2 regions of the Nocardiopsis sp. iso_186 genome follow, and region 2 is predicted to be linked to the other one. Evidence: predicted binding sites of a transcription regulator. Region 2 holds the regulator's gene; the other holds the start of a gene.
The links. The regulator HrcA, encoded in region 2, represses chaperone genes, less so after heat shock. The targets are predictions, from matches to a motif close to TTGGCACTCTCNNNNNGAGAGTGCCAA.
Positions count from the first base shown of each region.

Region 1: the regulator HrcA is predicted to act here: its motif matches at 4,752-4,778, upstream of groES (co-chaperone GroES).

Region 1 is NZ_CM149670.1:611,622-620,184, forward strand. Features, by position in the region: gene tsaD (tRNA (adenosine(37)-N6)-threonylcarbamoyltransferase complex transferase subunit TsaD) at 1-290, shown strand, start outside; gene AC0VYP_RS02885 (apolipoprotein A-IV repeat region-like domain-containing protein) at 530-3,031, opposite strand; gene AC0VYP_RS02890 (class I SAM-dependent methyltransferase) at 3,428-4,690, opposite strand; gene groES (co-chaperone GroES) at 4,884-5,195, shown strand; gene groL (chaperonin GroEL) at 5,339-6,958, shown strand; gene AC0VYP_RS02905 (sigma-70 family RNA polymerase sigma factor) at 7,162-7,758, shown strand; gene guaB (IMP dehydrogenase) at 7,993-8,563, shown strand, end outside.
Region 2 is NZ_CM149670.1:4,078,647-4,087,209, forward strand. Features, by position in the region: gene AC0VYP_RS17940 (histidine triad nucleotide-binding protein) at 1-351, opposite strand, end outside; gene AC0VYP_RS17945 (SigE family RNA polymerase sigma factor) at 748-1,278, shown strand; gene AC0VYP_RS17950 (hypothetical protein) at 1,275-1,952, shown strand; gene AC0VYP_RS17955 (16S rRNA (uracil(1498)-N(3))-methyltransferase) at 2,034-2,777, opposite strand; gene dnaJ (molecular chaperone DnaJ) at 2,774-3,922, opposite strand; gene hrcA (heat-inducible transcriptional repressor HrcA) at 3,923-4,936, opposite strand; gene AC0VYP_RS17970 (DUF3097 domain-containing protein) at 5,225-6,064, shown strand; gene AC0VYP_RS17975 (DUF4870 domain-containing protein) at 6,127-7,314, shown strand; gene AC0VYP_RS17980 (magnetosome magnetite crystal formation protein family) at 7,499-8,113, shown strand; gene hemW (radical SAM family heme chaperone HemW) at 8,183-8,563, opposite strand, start outside.

The sequences.
Region 1 (8,563 bases), 2.1 Mb from region 2:
TCGTGGACGTGCTCACCCGCAAGGCCGTCGACGCCTGCCGGGAGCACGGAGTACAGCATCTGGTCATCAGCGGGGGAGTCGCCGCCAACTCCCGGTTGCGCCGTCTCGCCGAGCAGCGTTGTGCCGCTGCCGGAATCGAACTGCGTGTCCCGCGTCCCCGGCTGTGCACCGACAACGGGGCGATGATCGCTGCCCTCGGCGCGGAGGTTGTTGCCGCAGGTCTTTTGCCCTCCCCCCTCGACCTCGCCACCGACACCTCCCTCCCCGTCAGTCAGATCCTGGCCGGCTGACCCCGCCCTTCCCGCTGGAGCCGGCAGCCCTCTCAGGCGGTCGGGCAGTCCCGGCAACGCGGGCGCTGCTCCCCGACGGCCGGCGAGCAGCAGTCCTTTGCGGGCACCCCGCACGGGCCCGACGGTCACCACATCCGCGCCCGGATGGCGTTCCGGCTCCTCGCGCAATCGCAAGGCAAGGATGAACAGCGGAGGGGCCGCACCGGGACATCCGGTGCGGCCCCTCCGTGCGGAACGGGTTACTCGTCGTCCTCGTCGTCCAGGGCACGACGTCGCTTCTTGCCGTCGCGGCCCGGGCGCAGGAGAGCCTCGGCCAGAGCGAGCATGGTCTCCTCCAAGGAGGCCAGCCGCTTGGTCATGTCGTCGTGCGAGGTCTCCACGGCGTCACTGATGGTCTCCTCGAACTCGTGCCGGTCGGGGCGCGAGCGGAGTTCGCCCAGCAGCGGGTCCAGGGAGTCGCCCAGTTTCTTGTCCAGCGAGTCGAACCGGTTGCCGTGGTCGATGATCGGTCGGTTGACCAGTTCGGTCAGACGGCGGTGCACCTCGTTGACCTCCATGGAGGCCGGGAGCTGGCCGATGCGCTGGTTCAGCGACTCCAACCGGTCGTCGATGGCCTCCAGCCGGCCGTCCACCCCGTCGAAGTGTCCGTGGACACCCTCGAACTTGCCTTCGACACCGGTGACCCGTCCGTCGAGGCCCTCCAGGCGACCGCCCAGCCCGTCGAGTTTGCCTTCCACACCCTCGAAACTGCCGTCGAAGTGGCCTTCAAAGGTGTCGAAACGGTCACTGAGACGGCCCAGTCCATGCTCGAACTTCCCGGTCAGCGAGTCGTGCTGGCTCTCGACCTTGCCGGTGACCGTGTTCAGATGCCCGTCGATGCGGTTGGACAGTTCCCGTTCCTGCTGCTCAAGGTGGCTACGGACGGACGAACGGTGCTCCTCGAACAGCTCGACCAGTGCACCGTGCTGTTCGCCGGTCTTGGCGGTGAGGGCCTGGGCGTTCTCGTCCACGAAGGCCCGTAGTTCGGTCTGGCGGGTCTCCGAGCGTTCTGCCAACGCGGAGACCGCTCCAGCCGTCTGTGCCACCGATCCGGCGACCTCGGCGATCGCGGAGGACGCCTCGGTGTGGTTGGCGTCTAGGCGCGCACGCAATGTCTCGGCGGTCTCGGCCAGTTTCTCCGACAGCACCTCGTGCTGCTCCTCGTCGCGCTCGCGCAGTTCGGCGTGCTGTGTCTCCAGCCGTTCGTGCAGTTCCGACCGGTGCTTGCGCAACTGCTCGCGCATGTCGGCGAGCCGCTCGTTGGTTGCGGTGGTGAGGGCCGCCACGGCGGTGTTCGCGTCGGCCACGGCCGCGGTCGCCTCGGCGTGGTTCTCGTCGGCCTGGGTGCTGAGGAAGTCCGTGCCGTGGGTGATCTTGGCGCTGAGGTTCTCGCCGTGTTCGTCGAGTTTGGTGCCCAGGTTCTCGTGTTGGGTGTCGAGTTTGCTGGTGACGGCGCTCTGGTGGGTTTCGGCGAGTTCCCGGGTGGCCTCGTGGTGGGCGTCGAGCTTGGTGGTGAGTGCTTCGCCGTGTTCGTCGAGTTTGGTGCCCAGGTTCTCGTGTTGGGTGTCGAGTTTGCTGGTGACGGCGCTCTGGTGGGTTTCGGCGAGTTCCCGGGTGGCCTCGTGGTGGGCGTCGAGCTTGGTGGTGAGTGCTTCGCCGTGTTCGTCGAGTTTGGTGCCCAGGTTCTCGTGTTGGGTGTCGAGTTTGCTGGTGACGGCGCTCTGGTGGGTTTCGGCGAGTTCCCGGGTGGCCTCGTGGTGGGCGTCGAGCTTGGTGGTGAGTGCTTCGCCGTGTTCGTCGAGTTTGGTGCCCAGGTTCTCGTGTTGGGTGTCGAGTTTGCTGGTGACGGCGCTCTGGTGGGCTTCGGCCAGTTCCCGGGTCGTCTCGTGCTGTTCGGCGATGGCCTGGGTCAAGGCCGCGCGGCCCTCGGCGGTCAGGCGCTCCAGGGCCTGGCGCGCATCGGTGACGGCGCCGGTGACTGCTTCGTGCCGTTCGTCGAGGCTGGCGGTGAGCCCGGTGTGATGGGTGTCCAGGCTGCTGGCCAAGGCGTCGTGACGTTCGTCCAGCTTCGCGGTGAGCGCCTCGTGGTGCTCGGTGGCCCGGTCGAGAGACTCCTCGTGTTGTTGGTCCAAGCGCTCGGTGGTCGTGGCGACGGCGCTCTCCATCGTCGCCGCGCGGGTACTCAACGACTCCAGCGCCTCGTCGATGCGGTTGAAGCGCGCGTCCACGCTCGTGGCGAGGGTCTCCATCCGCTCGCCCAGCTCGTTCAGCCGACCGCTTGAGCGCGCCGATGTGTCACTGAGGCCGGCCAACCGACTCAGCGTCGTGTCGAGGTCGCCCGCGACCGCGGTGACGTCGGATCGAAGAGAAGGCAGGTCGGCAAGCGGCTTGACCCTCACTCCGACCTGTTCGATGTGCTCGGCGAGGGTCTCGGCCCATTCCGGCGGACGCGCGGACAGCTCGTCCACGCGGGCCTGCACGCCGGCCACGGCCTCGGCCAGGGCCGACAGTTCACGTTCGCGGAATTCGCGAAGGAGCCATTCCATGCCCTCAAGGCGCTGGCGCATCTCCTCGGTGATCGCGCCCTGTGACTTCTGCTCGGAGACGTGGTCCTGGGCAGCCCGGGAGAGCAGATCCCGCATCCGGTCGGAAATCCCGGTCTGACCTCCTCCATTGAGGAAGTTGTGGTTCGTCTGTTCCACCGAGGTGCTCCTTTTGATATGGCGCCTCCCGTCCTCATCAACCTCGGACGGGTGGTGTTCCCGTGGAAGTCTGGCAAGGTATGCGGCCGGCGAAAAGGGGGTCCGGCCCCCATGTTCGTGACGTTGGGCGATGGTCCGTCTACTTTGAGTAGGCGCTATGGCCATGCGGGACGGCTAGCGAGCCGGGTGCAGCCGGTCGGACTTGGGGATTGCCAGACGAATCCACGAGACAGGGGAGAAAGGATTCAGTGAGTTCAGTTTAACGACATGATCATGGTCCACCCCAAGGAAGTGGCGAAGATACCTGTTTTTGGGGAACGCCCTTGACTTGGTTATATGTTGCTTTCCTTGGCCTTCCGCGAGGCGTGGTGGGCGTGCGGGGTTCGCGTCCCCCGGCTAGGCGTCCCCGCTGACCTCGCTGCACAGCAGGTAGAAGGGGCGATCGCCGATTCGGGTGAGGACGACCACGGCCGATTCGGGTCCGGACGCCTTGAGGTCGCGGCGCAGTTTGTCCACGTCCACGGCGGAACCGCGTTTCTTAATCGTTATCTTTCCGGCGTCGCGTTCCCGCAGCGCCGCCCTGAGTCGCTTCAGGGAGAACGGCGTCACCTCGTGGACCACGTAGGCGCGGCAGAGCGGAGTGCGGACGAGCCGGTCCGAAGTGATGTAGGCGATAGCCGGATCGATGAGCGCGCCGTCCACCGCCCGTGCCGCCTCGGCCACCAGATGCGAGCGCACGACCGCGCCGTCCGGCTCGTAGAGGTAGCCACGTGGGGCGGAAACCTCGGGGGCGCCCAGGTCGGGATCGGCCGTCAGCGTGGTTGTCCCCGGTGTCGCGCCCTTGGTCCGGATCAACGTGGCGCTCCGGGTCGGGCCGGACTCCTCGACCAGCCCCCCGAACCACAGTGCGGCTTCCTTGACCTCCCAGTCCACCGATATCCACTCGGCGCTGACCTCCTTCGGCACCAGGTCGTGCGGGATGCCAGGGGCGGCTTTCACGCAGGCGGCGGGTGCTGCCTCGGCCAGCCGGGTCACGGTGTCCCAGGAGGGGGAGTAGGCGTGGGGGTTGAAGATCCGGCCGCGCGCGCCGCGTCTGGCGGGGTCGCAGAAGACCGCCGAGTAGTCCTCGGGGGCGACCGCACTGGCGTCACCGGCGCGGACCCGCGCCAGCCCGGTCAGGCCCATCGCCTCGATGTTGGCCTGGGCCACGGTCAACGTGAACGGATCCAGGTCCACGCCTTCGACGGCCAGCCCCTCCTCCGCCATGGCGATCAGGTCCGCGCCGATCCCGCAGCACAGGTCGCCCACCGGCGGCTCGCCGCCGGGGCCCAGCCGCGCCGCGAATCTGCCCGCGCGGTGCCGTGCGACCGGAGCCCTGGTCGCCTGCTCCAGTCCATTGGGGGTGAAGAACATCCGGTCCGCGGCCGGTCCGAATTTCTCCTTGGCCCGCCCGCGCAGCCGGGCTTGGGTGAGCGCGGCGTTGACGAGCTCGGTCGTCGGTACGTCCCAGTGGCTTTTCGCCAGTGCGGGGTCGGCGCGCAACCGAGTGGCGGCTTTCAGCGGATCGGCATCGATCTCAGCGGGGTCCAGACCCTCCAATACTCCGCGTCCTGCCGGTGTGAGCAGCGCGAGTAGCCCCGCTATCGGCCCGTTTGTCACCCTCGCGTTCCCCCGTGACCTGTTGTTTGACGAGCTGGATGCACGCGACTACTGTTCCATATTGGCACTCTCAAGGGTAGAGTGCTAACCGCGACGAGGCCGGTCTGGCACCCGCGACGACAGGCCGCCGTGGTCGCCCCTTTTACCTGCATGCCGTTTCACAATCAGCGATTCTGAAGGGGGAGGTCACACCGTGTTGACCGCCACCAAGACTGTTCTCAAGCCGCTTGAGGACCGCGTCGTCGTCCAGCCGCTCGAAGCCGAGCAGACCACCGCGTCTGGCCTGGTCATCCCGGACACCGCCAAGGAGAAGCCCCAAGAGGGCCGTGTCGTTGCCGTGGGCCCGGGTCGCTGGGACGACGAGGGCGAGAAGCGTATTCCGCTGGACGTCAAGGAGGGCGACCTCGTCCTCTACAGCAAGTACGGCGGCACCGAGGTCAAGTACAACAACGAGGACTACCTCGTGCTCTCCGCCCGCGACCTGCTCGCGGTCGTCGAGAAGTAAGACCTCGGAAAACACCTTTTCCGGGTAATGCATGACGGCGCGCGGGCGGGGTTTCACGACATCCGCCCGCGCGTCTTTCATGTGCCCCCGGCGGGCGGGGTCCACTCGCCCGCCGTACTTGACTTTGAGGAACCGAGGAACCCATGCCGAAGATCCTGGAATTCGAGGACGACGCGCGGCGCTCGCTTGAGCGCGGTGTGGACCGTCTCGCCAACGCGGTCAAGGTCACGCTCGGCCCGCGTGGCCGCAACGTGGTCATTGACAAGAAGTTCGGTGCTCCCACCATCACCAACGACGGTGTGACCGTCGCGCGTGAGGTGGAGCTGGACGACCCCTACGAGAACCTGGGCGCCCAGCTCGTCAAGGAGGTCGCCACCAAGACCAACGACGCCGCCGGTGACGGCACCACCACCGCCACGGTGCTGGCGCAGGCACTGGTGCGCGAGGGTCTGCGCAGTGTTGCCGCCGGGGCGTCCGGTCTCTCCCTCAAGAAGGGCATCGACGCCGCCGCGCGCGCCGTCTCCGAGACCCTGCTCTCCCAGGCCCGCGAGATCGGCGAGCGCGCCGACATCGCCTACGTCGCGACCAACTCCGCGCAGGACGAGCAGATCGGCGAACTCATCGCCGAGGCGTTCGACAAGGTCGGCAAGGACGGTGTCATCACCGTCGAGGAGTCCCAGACCTTCGGCATGGACCTGGAGTTCACCGAGGGCCTGCAGTTCGACAAGGGCTACATCTCGCCCTACTTCGTCACCGACGGCGACCGCCAGGAGGCGGTGCTGGAAGACGCCCTGATCCTGATCAACCAGGGCAAGATCTCCAGCCTCAACGAGCTGCTGCCGCTGCTGGAGAAGATCGTCCAGACCAAGAAGCCGCTGCTCATCATCGCCGAGGACATCGACGGCGACGCGCTGAGCGCGCTCACCCTCAACAAGCTGCGCGGGGCGCTCAACGTCGCGGCGGTCAAGGCGCCCGGCTTCGGTGAGCGCCGCAAGGCCATGCTCCAGGACATCGCGACCCTCACCGGCGGTCAGGTCATCGCAGAAGAGGTCGGCCTGACCCTGGAGAACGCCGAACTCGACGTGCTGGGCACGGCACGCCGTATCACCGTCACCAAGGACGCGACGACCATCGTCAACGGTGCGGGCGAGCAGACCGAGGTCACCGAGCGGATCAGCCAGATCCGCAAGGAGATCGAAGCCAGCGACTCCGACTGGGACCGCGAGAAGCTCCAGGAGCGTCTGGCCAAGCTGGCCGGCGGCGTGAGCGTCCTGCGGGTGGGTGCGGCCACCGAGGTCGAGCTCAAGGAGAAGAAGCACCGTCTCGAGGACGCCATCTCCGCGACCCGCGCGGCCGTCGAAGAAGGCATCATCCCCGGTGGAGGTGCCTCCCTCGTACACGCGGCCAAGGCGCTGGAGGACGGCCTGGGCCTCACCGGCGACGAGGCCACCGGTGTGGCCATCGTGCGTCGTGCGCTGGTCGAGCCGGCGCGCTGGATCGCGGTGAACGCCGGCGCCGAGGGCTACGTCGTGACCGCCAAGATCGCCGAGTTGGAGCCCGGACAGGGCTACAACGCGGCCACCGGTGAGTACGGCGACCTCGTCGCCCAGGGCATCATCGACCCGGTCAAGGTCACCCGCTCCGCCGTGCAGAACGCCGCGTCCATCGCCGGCATGCTGCTCACCACCGAGGTTCTTGTCGTGGACAAGCCCGAGGAGGACGACGAGGCCGCGGGCGGCCACGGCCACGGCCACGGTCACTAGGAGCCGAGCCGGTCGCGCCCGACGTTTCGTCGAATGGGCGATACCATGCGTGTCCCGGGCGCCAGCCCGGGACACGCGCGCTTTTCGGCACTACGACAGCAAAAGTCCCAAATGTAATCATTCTGTTGCCGAGAATCGTGACGTGTGACTCTCCACGAGTGGGCATCATTCGATATGTGACGGATCTACGCGTCGCGGGGGCCATGCTCGCGCAAAGACCTGCTGTCTTGCCGAAGGCGGACGATGCGGCGCTCGACCACCTGACATCGCTGGCCGTCCAGGGGGACGACGGAGCGATGGACTCGCTCCTCCGCGAGGTCCGCCCAATGGTGCTCAGGTACTGTCGAGCCCGGCTCGCCCGCGTCTCCGGTTACGCCCACTACTCCGACGATGTGGCCCAAGAGGTCTGCATCGCCCTGCTCGTTGCCCTTCCGCGCTACCAAGACCGCGGACGCCCCTTCGCCTCATTCGTGTTCGGTATCGCCGCGCACAAGGTCGCCGACGCGCTGCGCGGCTCCACTCGCGCCGACGTCCCCACCGATTCGGTCCCCGAACGTGCCGACGACGCCCCGGGCCCGGAAGAGTCCGTGGTGCGCACGGTGGAGGCCGAGCGGGCAAGGGCACTGCTGAGCGAACTTCCCGAGCAGCAGCGACGGCTGCTCGCCATGCGTGTGATTGCGGGTCTTTCTGCTGATGAGACGGGACATGTACTGGGAATGTCGCCCGGAGCGGTTCGGGTTGCCCAGCACCGAGCTCTGGCTCGGCTTCGGCAGGTGGCCCTGGCGAACCGCCTCTTCTAGCCGTTCGCGGTCGGCCGGCCACCCTGTCGCTTTTTCCGGTTCGCGCCGTGGTGGTCGGGGCCGGGCCCGTCGGACCGCAATTCCCTGCTGCGCAGTGCCCCGAGGCCGGGGGAGCCGTCGCCGCCGGTGAGCGGTCCCGGTGCTGTGAGTCTCCCGACTCGGAGTTTGGTCCCCGCCCGGTAGTGAGTGCGGCCTAGGATGAAAAGGCAAGCTGCCGCGCGGTTGGAAGGTGTCATGTCGCTGAATCAATCGGGGAGCTCACAGGACGTCCAGAAGGTGCTCGGTCCCGGCCTCACCTATGACGACGTCCTGCTGGTGCCCGCCTACTCCGACCTTCAACCCGGCGACGCCGAGCCCACGACCAGGCTCTCCCGCAACATCACGTTGCAAATTCCGCTGCTCTCGGCGGCAATGGACACCGTCACCGAGTCCCGGATGGCCGTGGCGATGGCTCGCCAAGGTGGAGCGGGCGTGCTGCACCGCAACCTCACCATCGAGGACCAGGCCGCCCAGGTGGACCTCGTCAAGCGGTCCGAGGCCGGCATGATCACCGATCCGGTGACCTGTAGCCCCGACGACACCCTCGCCGACGTCGAGGAGCTGAGTGCCCACTACCGGATCTCCGGCGCGCCGGTGACCGACGGTGAAGGTCGCCTCGTCGGAATCGTCACCAATCGCGACATGCGTTTTGAAGAGGACCGCACCCGACTGGTCCGTGACGTCATGACACCGATGCCGCTGGTCACCGCACCGGTCGGCGTGTCGCGCGACGAGGCTTTCGTGCTTCTGCGCGACAACAAGATCG
Region 2 (8,563 bases):
CGGAGGCCACTCCAGCCCGCGCCCGCCCAGCAGGTGCCCGTGTACGTGCAGGACGGTCTGTCCGGCGGCAGGACCGGTGTTGAAGACCAGACGGTATCCGGTGTCGGCGATCCCCTCCGCCGTGGCGACCTCACCGGCCACCCGGGCGATCTCGTCGAGCAGGCCGGCGTCGGCCGCACCTGCCTGTGCGGCCGTGGCGTAGTGCTGGCGGGGCACGATCAGCACGTGCGTGGGGGCCTGGGGGTTGAGGTCGCGGAAGGCGAGGGTCTGCTCACTCTCTCCCACGACGTCGGCCGGTATCCGGCCGGCGATGATCCCGCAGAACAGGCAGTCGGACTCGGTCGGTGCCACCGGCTTCTCCTCTCGCTGAGGGCGGACGCCCTCGTCGCGCCCTCCATGATGCCGGAGTCGGCGAACTCGGCGAGTACCGAAGTCAACGCCTCAGCAGGGGGCCGGCTCGTTCCCGTGGTTCCGGCGCCCGGCAATCGGACCGTTTGCGCCACAAGCACCCCGCCGCATCGGTCTATTCTGGGATTTTGCGTCTTCTGTCGGGGCCTCCGCAGCGCTTCGGAAGTACCGGCAAAGACGGGACGAACCTTTGCAGCATCACGCGACCAGACGTCGAGGGAGGTCATGGGCGCCTTCTCCTGGAACAAGCGGCGGACATCCCCATCAAGCGAGAAGAACGACATGCCCTTTCGTAAACCCGACGCCAAGGGCACGCGTCCTACCGACGTGACTGAAACCATGGTGGCCGGAGCGCCAGCGGCGACGGTGGCGGTCAGTTGGGACGCCGACCAGGCGGTGACCCAGCTCTACTCGGCCCACTATCGTCCCCTGGTCCGACTGGCGACGCTGCTCGTTCGCGACGTCGCCACCGCCGAAGAGGTCGTCCAGGACGCGTTCGTTTCCATGCACACCGCGTGGCGGCGCCTGCGCGACCCCAACAAGGCGTTGTCGTACCTGCGCCAGTCCGTGGTGAACAAGGCGCGGTCGGTGCTGCGGCACCGCGCTGTGGTGGAGAAACATGCACCCAAGGCACTACCCGATGCTCCCAGCGCGGAGCACGGTGCCATGGGCGAACTCGAACGGGCCGCGGTGATCGAGGCATTGCGCACACTGCCGACCCGGCAGCGAGAGGCTATTGTTCTGCGTTATTACGGAGACCTCTCCGAAGCTCAGATCGCCGACGCCATGGGCATCAGTCGTGGCGCAGTCAAGAGCCACACGGCACGCGGAATCTCCGCGCTCCGCACGGTTCTGGAGCAATCGACATGACCGAACCTTTCGACGACCGCTTCGAAGAGCGGCTACGGGCAGTCCTGCACTCGGAAGCCGACGCTACGCGCACGTCCCATGACGCGCTGGAGCGAATCCGTTCCCGGACCGAGCGCAACCGGTTCTCATGGAGCGGCCTGGTGTGGCTGAGGCCGGCCGTCGCGGTCGGGGCCACCGCGCTGATCGCCTCTTCCGTGCTGCTCGGTACCCCACAGATCCGCGAGCGGGTGCTGCCCGAGTCGTTCGTCTCTGCTTCCGACTCGCAGCAGGCCGAACTTCCGCCGGCCCTGCAGGCACAGACCTCTCCCGGACAGCCCAGCCACGGAGCGGGACCGCACCCCGAGGCGGCTCCGGCCGCCCCCAGCGAATCCCTCCGCCCGTCTCCCTCCAGCAGCCCCGGCACGGTCGAGGGCCCCATGACGCTGAGCGGTACCTGCACGCCCACACCGTCTCCGACGCCCTCCACCCTCCAGGACCGCGCACGACGCGACAGCGCAGGCGTGCCCTGTGCTCCGGGGCGCCCCACCGAAACCGGTCCGCAGGACCCCGCACCCGGAACCGATCCGGGCCAGGACGACCCCTCGCCCGATCCGGACGAAGACGACACTTCAGAGCCCGCCGATCCCCCGGCCACCCTGCTGCCCGGCAACGGCGGCCAGGAGCCGGCTCCCTGACCTACGGCGGGCAGGAGCGCGTCGTGGCCGCTCCTGCCCGACCACGACGATCAGCGTCCGGGGGCGCGCCCACGCGCGCGGCTACCAGCGCCCGCAGCGTGCCTGGAGTACCGCCAGCGCGGCGACACCGGCGGTCGAGGTGCGCAGGACCGTGGGGCCCAGCAGCGCACGAACAGCACCGGCGGAGTCGAAGGCCGCGAGCTCGGAGTCGGTGAACCCGCCTTCGGGTCCCACGACGGTCACGATCTCGGTCGCGTCCGTCGGAGCGGAAGGCAGTGCGACTTCGGACAATCGAATCGCCCCTTCCTCGTGGAGCACGATTCCCAACGAGGCAGCGGACAGCAGTTCCACGACGTCCCGGGTGGCAACCGGTTCGCTCACGTTCGGCACCCGGCTGCGGCGGGCCTGCTTTGCGGCGGAGCGGGCCGCTGAGCGCCACTTGGCCAACGACTTCGCCGCACGGTCGGCCTTCCACCGGGTGATGGAGCGCTCTGCAGCCCAGGGGACGACGGCATCGACGCCGGCTTCGGTCATCACCTCGACGGCGAGTTCACCGCGGTCGCCCTTGGGCAGAGCCTGGACGACCACCAGGCGGGGAGCCGGCGGGGCCTCGACGGTTCGCTCGTGAACAGCAAAGGTCACCGTGTCCTTTCCGACCGCGACGACCTCGCAGCGCGCTCTGGTGCCGGCGCCGTCGGCGAGGTGGACCACCTCGCCGACGGCGAGCCTGCGCACGGTGGCGGCATGGCGGCCCTCAGAACCGCCAAGCACCATCCGGTCACCATCGAGATCACCCGATTCGGTGAGGAAGACCGGAGGTGTCACCGGGCCCCAAACGCGTCGCGCAGACGGGAGAAGAGGTTGCCGTGCCCCGGGCTGAACTTGCCGGGCGGGTGGTCCTCCCCACGCAGCTCGGCGAACTTGCGCAAGAGCGCCTCCTGTTCGTCGTCGAGACGGCCGGGAGTCTCGACGGTGACGTGGATCAGCAGGTCACCGCGGCCCGCCTCGTTGAGGTGCTTGCATCCGCGCGCCTCCAGGGTAATGACCTGACCGGAGTTGGTCCCCGGACGCAGATCGATCTCCTCGTTGCCGTCGAGGGTCTCGATGGTCAGTGACGCTCCGAGGGCGGCCGCCGCCATCGGGACCGTGACGGTGCAGTGCAGATCGTCCCCGCGCCGCTCGAAGATCGGGTGCGGACGCTGCACGATCTCCAAGAAGATGTCACCGCGCGGACCGCCGTTGGGGCCGACCTCGCCCTCGCCGGCGAGCTGGATCTGGGTACCGTCCTCGACGCCCGCGGGAATCTGGACCTTGCGGGTGACGCGCTCGCGCACCCGACCCTCGCCGGCGCAGTCGGCACAGGGGTTCTTGATGGTGCTGCCCTGGCCGGAGCACTGCGGACACGGTCGGGTCGTCATGACCTGGCCGAGGAAGGACCGGGTGACCTGGGAGACCTCACCGCGGCCGGCGCACATGTCACAGGTCTCACGGTGACTGCCCGCGGCGGTGCCCTCACCATGGCAGGTGTCACACACGATGGCGGTGGGGAAGGTGACGTCCTTGGTGACGCCGAAGGCGGTCTCGGCGAGGTCGAGTTCGATGCGCACCTTGACGCTGCGCCCGCGACGTGCACGATCACGCGGTGAACGGCCGGCCTGCTGGCCGCCTCCGCCGAAGAAGGCGTTCATGATGTCGTCGAAGGGGAATCCCCCCGCGCCACCCCCGAACCCGCCCGGCCCGCCACCGCCCGCGGGGGCGAAGGGGTTGACACCCATGTCGAACATGCGGCGTTTCTCGGTGTTGGAGAGGACCTCGTATGCCTGGGCCACCTCTTTGAAGCGCTCCTGCGTCACCGGGTCGGGGTTGACGTCCGGGTGCAGCTCACGCGCGAGTTGACGATATGCCTTCTTGATCTCGTCCTGGGAGGCGTCTCGGCGGACACCGAGGATCTCGTAATAGTCTCTGGCCACTTACTGTCCCGCCAAGATCTGACCGACGTACCTTGCCACAGCGCGTACCGCTCCCATCGTTCCTGGGTAGTCCATTCGAGTCGGGCCGACGACCCCGAGCTTGGCAAGCGGCTGGTCACCGATGCCGTAGCCGGCGGAAATGATCGACGTGGTGTGCAAGCCCTCGTGTGAGTTCTCAGCCCCGATGCGTACTGTCAGCATCGACGGGTCGGCCGCCTCACCCAGCAAACGGATGAGGACGACGTTTTCTTCCAGCGCCTCCAGGACGTCGCGAAGACTGGTGGAGAAACCCTTCGCGGCGAGGTTGGCGGTACCACCGAGAACGACCTTCTCCTCGCGCTTCTCGACCAGGCTCTCCATCAGGACCGAAAGCACCGCGTGGGCGAGGGGGCGGTCGTCTGCGGGAATCTGGGCGGGAATCGTGGAGACGGTCTGCGGGACGTCGGTGAGCCACTTGCCGATGAGGGCACGGTTCAACACGCTGCGCAGGTTCTCGACCGCCTCATCGGTGACCGACAGCAGTCCGTCGATGACACGCTGATCCACTCGGCCGGTGTCGGTGATGAGCACCATCATGACACGCTGCGGCCCCAGTGGGACGAGTTCGATGTGTTGGACGCAGGACCGCGTCAGGGACGGGTACTGCACGACCGCCACCTGGCGGGTCAGCTGGGCGAGCAGGCGAACCGTGCGGGCCACGATCTCGTCGAGGTCCACGGCGCCGGACAGGAAGGTCTCGATCGCACGCCGCTCCGGCCTGGACAGCGGCTTGACGGTCGAGAGCCGGTTGACGAAGAGCCGGTAACCCTTGTCCGTGGGGACCCGCCCCGCACTGGTGTGGGGCTGGGCGATGTAGCCCTCCTCTTCGAGGGACACCATGTCGTTGCGAATGGTCGCCGGGGAGACTCCAAGGCTGTGCCGGTCAACCAGCGCCTTGGAACCTACGGGCTCGTTCGTGGACACGTAGTCCTCGACGATGGCACGCAGCACCGCGAGTTTGCGGTCGTCAAGCACGCGCTCACCTCCTGCTGGCACTCCGTGGTCTCAAGTGCTAATTCTACGCCGCAGAGCAAGCCTGCTCCGGACGGCGCTGAATCGGTCCGGCCCGGCGCACCTCCCAACGGGCTCCTTCCCGGCAGTTCCGCAGTATTTTTGCAGCTGGACGACTTTCTCGAATCGATGCCGCCCCGAGCCCCGCCGGCGGGAGCGCTCGATGGCGACGATCCCCACACGGCCGGCCAACACGCCATGGGCCGGGGGGAACCCCCAAACGGTCGGGGGAGGTCGCTAAAATCCGGGGCCGTGTCTTCTCACTCCCCGAAATACGGCAACGACGTACTGGCCGGAGACTGGCGCCGCCCCCGTAAGGGCAGTGTGCCCGAGGTTCCGGCCCAACGGGGCCTCGTCGCGGAATCGGCCGACGAGGGCTTCTGCGGCGCGATCGTCGCCTGGGACAAGCAGACCGTCACACTTGAGGACCGCGCCGGACGCACCCGGGTGTTCGATCTCGCCCCGGCGGCCTTTCTGATCGACGGTGCGCCGGTGACCCTGGTACGCCCCTCCCCGACCGTCTCCAGCGCCCCGCTGCGCAGTGCGTCGGGTTCCGTCGCCGTTCGTGACGTCAGATCGCGGGTGGCCAAGGAGAGTCGGATCTACGTGGAGGGCGCCCACGACGCGGACCTCGTGGAGAAGATCTGGGGCCACGACCTGCGGGTGGAGGGCGTGGTTGTGGAATACCTGGAGGGTGTGGACCATCTTCCCGACGTCGTGGCGGAGTTCTCCCCCGCCCCTCAGCGACGCCTCGGTGTACTGGTGGACCACCTGGTGGACGGGTCGAAAGAGAGTCGGATCGCCGGCCAGGTGACCTCCCCGCACGTTCTGGTCGTGGGGCACCCCTACATCGACGTGTGGGCCGCGGTGAAACCGGCGACCGTGGGAATTCGTCGCTGGCCGGATGTTCCTCGGGGGATTCCCTGGAAAGAAGGGGTACTGGACGCACTCGGCTGGCGGATGGAGCCGGGCGAAGCGTGGCAGCGCATCCTCGGTTCGGTGCGGTCCTACGCGGACCTGGAACCTGAGCTGCTCGGACGCGTCGAAGAATTGATCGACTTCGTCACTGCCCCCCACCTGGACCGGCAATAGGCTCAGGAGCAGGGACCGGCGTGTTCTACGGCCCACCGCAATCGGCATAGCCAAGGGAAACCATGAGCGAGACACCTCCCAACTACCCGCCACCCCAGGACGGCCCTCCGGGCCGTGAGCCGGACCACGGCACGCCTCCCCACGGCGAACAGCCCGGCGGCCAGGCCGACAGCGGCGGCCAGCAGGGCTACGGTCAGGAACAGCACGACGAGCAGGCCGGACACGGGCAGTCCTCCGGGGGACGGCCCGGATACGGCCAGCCCTCGGGCGGACAGCCCGGCTACGCGCAACCCTCCGGTGCGCAGCCGGGGTACGGCCAAGCCCAGCCCCATCCGGGATACGGCCAGCCCTCGGGCGGACAGCAGGGGTACGGCCACCAGCAGCCCGGGTACCCGCAGGGCCCACCGGAGAACCAGGGACAACCGTCCGGGGGAACTCCCGGCTACGGACAGCAGCAGTACCCCGGCTACGGCCAACAGCCCGGATACCCCCAACAAGACGCGCAGCCCGGATACGGCCAGCCCTCGGGCGGACAGCAGGGGTACGGCCAGCCGTCCCCGCAGGGCTACGGACAGCAGCAGTACCCCGGCTACGGCCAACAGCCCGGATACCCCCAACAAGGCGCCCAGCCCGGATACGGCCAGCCCTCGGGCGGACAGCAGGGGTACGGCCAGCCGTCCCCGCAGGGCTACGGACAACAGCAGTACCCCGGCTACCCCCAGCAAGGGGAGCAGTCCTCCGGTTACCCTCAGCCGAGCGCGCAACCCGGATACGGCCAGTCCTCGGGCGGCTACCCCGGATACGGCCAACAGGAGGCCGTCCAGCAGGGCTACGGACAGACCGACTATCAGCAGGGCGGAACCGACCAGTTCGGGCAACCTGCGGGTGGGGCGGACCACCAAGGGGAAACCACCTGGGCGATGATCCCGCACCTCTCCGGGGCGATCATCGCCTGCGCCGGCTGGTTGCCGGCTCTGGTCGTCTTCCTGATGAAGAAGGACAGTTCCCCGTTCGTACGCCACCACGCGACAGAGGCCCTGAACTTCCAGCTGACCCTGCTGATCCCCTACATCATCAGCACGATCGTCTTCATCGCGCTGGGCATCTACAACCCGGGGCTGTCACCGATCGGATCGGGGCTGCTGATGGTCGTCTGGCTGGTCTCGATCATCTTCGGGGTCCTCGCGGCACTCGCGGCCAACAAGGGTGCGCTGTACCGCTACCCGGTCGCGCTGCGGATGGTGAAGTAGCGGGAACCCCGATGGTGGCGGACCCGTCCGAGTGAAGGAATGGTTCGCCACCCACCGAACGGCCTTACTGGACGGCCGCCGCAAAGCCGTTCAGAATCGCCACCAGGGCCATGCGGTGGCGACCGCGATGTCCAAGCGCCCACGTGCTGCGCACCCCACACGGGACGGAAGACGAGGACCGATCATGAGCAACGCCTACCCGCCCCCGAACGGCCCCGACGGCCAGGGCGGCCATGGATCAGACCCCTACAGCACCGGGGGGCAGTCGGGCTACGGCCAGCAACCGCCGCCCGGGTACGGGCAGGCCCCCGGAGGGGAGCCCGGATACGGCCAGCCTTCCGGGGGGCACGCCGGCTACGGCCAGCAGCCTCCCCAGCAGGGCTACCCCGGCGGTTACGACGCCCCACAACCGCCGCCCGCATACGGCCAGCAGCCCGCATACGGCCAGCAGCCCGGATACGGCCAGCGTCCCGGCAGCAGCGACGAGAACACCTTCGGTCTGCTGATCCACCTGAGCGGAATCCTGGTGTCGTTCCTCGGCCCGCTGGTGTTCTACCTGGTCAAGAAGGATGAGTCTCCCTACCTTCGACACCATTCGCTTGAGGCGCTCAATTTCCAGATCGTGATGCTGATCGCCAACGTGGTCTCCATCATCCTGGGAGCCGTCACTTTCGGCATCCTGGGCTTCCTGCCGTTCGTGGTCTGGGTCGTCAACATCATCTTCTGCGTCCTGGGCGGCATGGCTGCCAACAAGGGCGAGATGTACACCTACCCGTTCAACATCCGAATGGTGAAGTAGGCAGCCCTTTCGTCCGACGTGTATGCCCCCGGCCGCCGGGCGAATTCCAGCGGCCGGGGGCATACGCGTTCAGGTCAGATCACGGACGAGCGCGTCGGCCAGCAGGCGTCCGCGGGTGGTGAGGACCGCGCGTCCCCGCGCATGGTCGGAGGCGGCGAGCAGGCCCTCGGCCACGGCCCGGGCGGCGGCGGCCCTGCCGTCGTCGTCGAGCAGGTCGAGAGGGCAGCCCTGGAGGATGCGCAGCTCCAGCAGAATGCGCTCGAAGCGCCGGTCGTCCTCGTTGAGGACCTCTCGCGCCTGGGCCGGGGTTCGCCCCTCCGCCAGTCGCGCGGCGTAGGCGGCGGGGTGTTTGACGTTCCACCACCGGGTGCCCCCGATATGGCTGTGCGCTCCCGGACCGACCCCCCACCAGTCCCCGCCGGTCCAGTAGAGCAGGTTGTGCGCACTGCG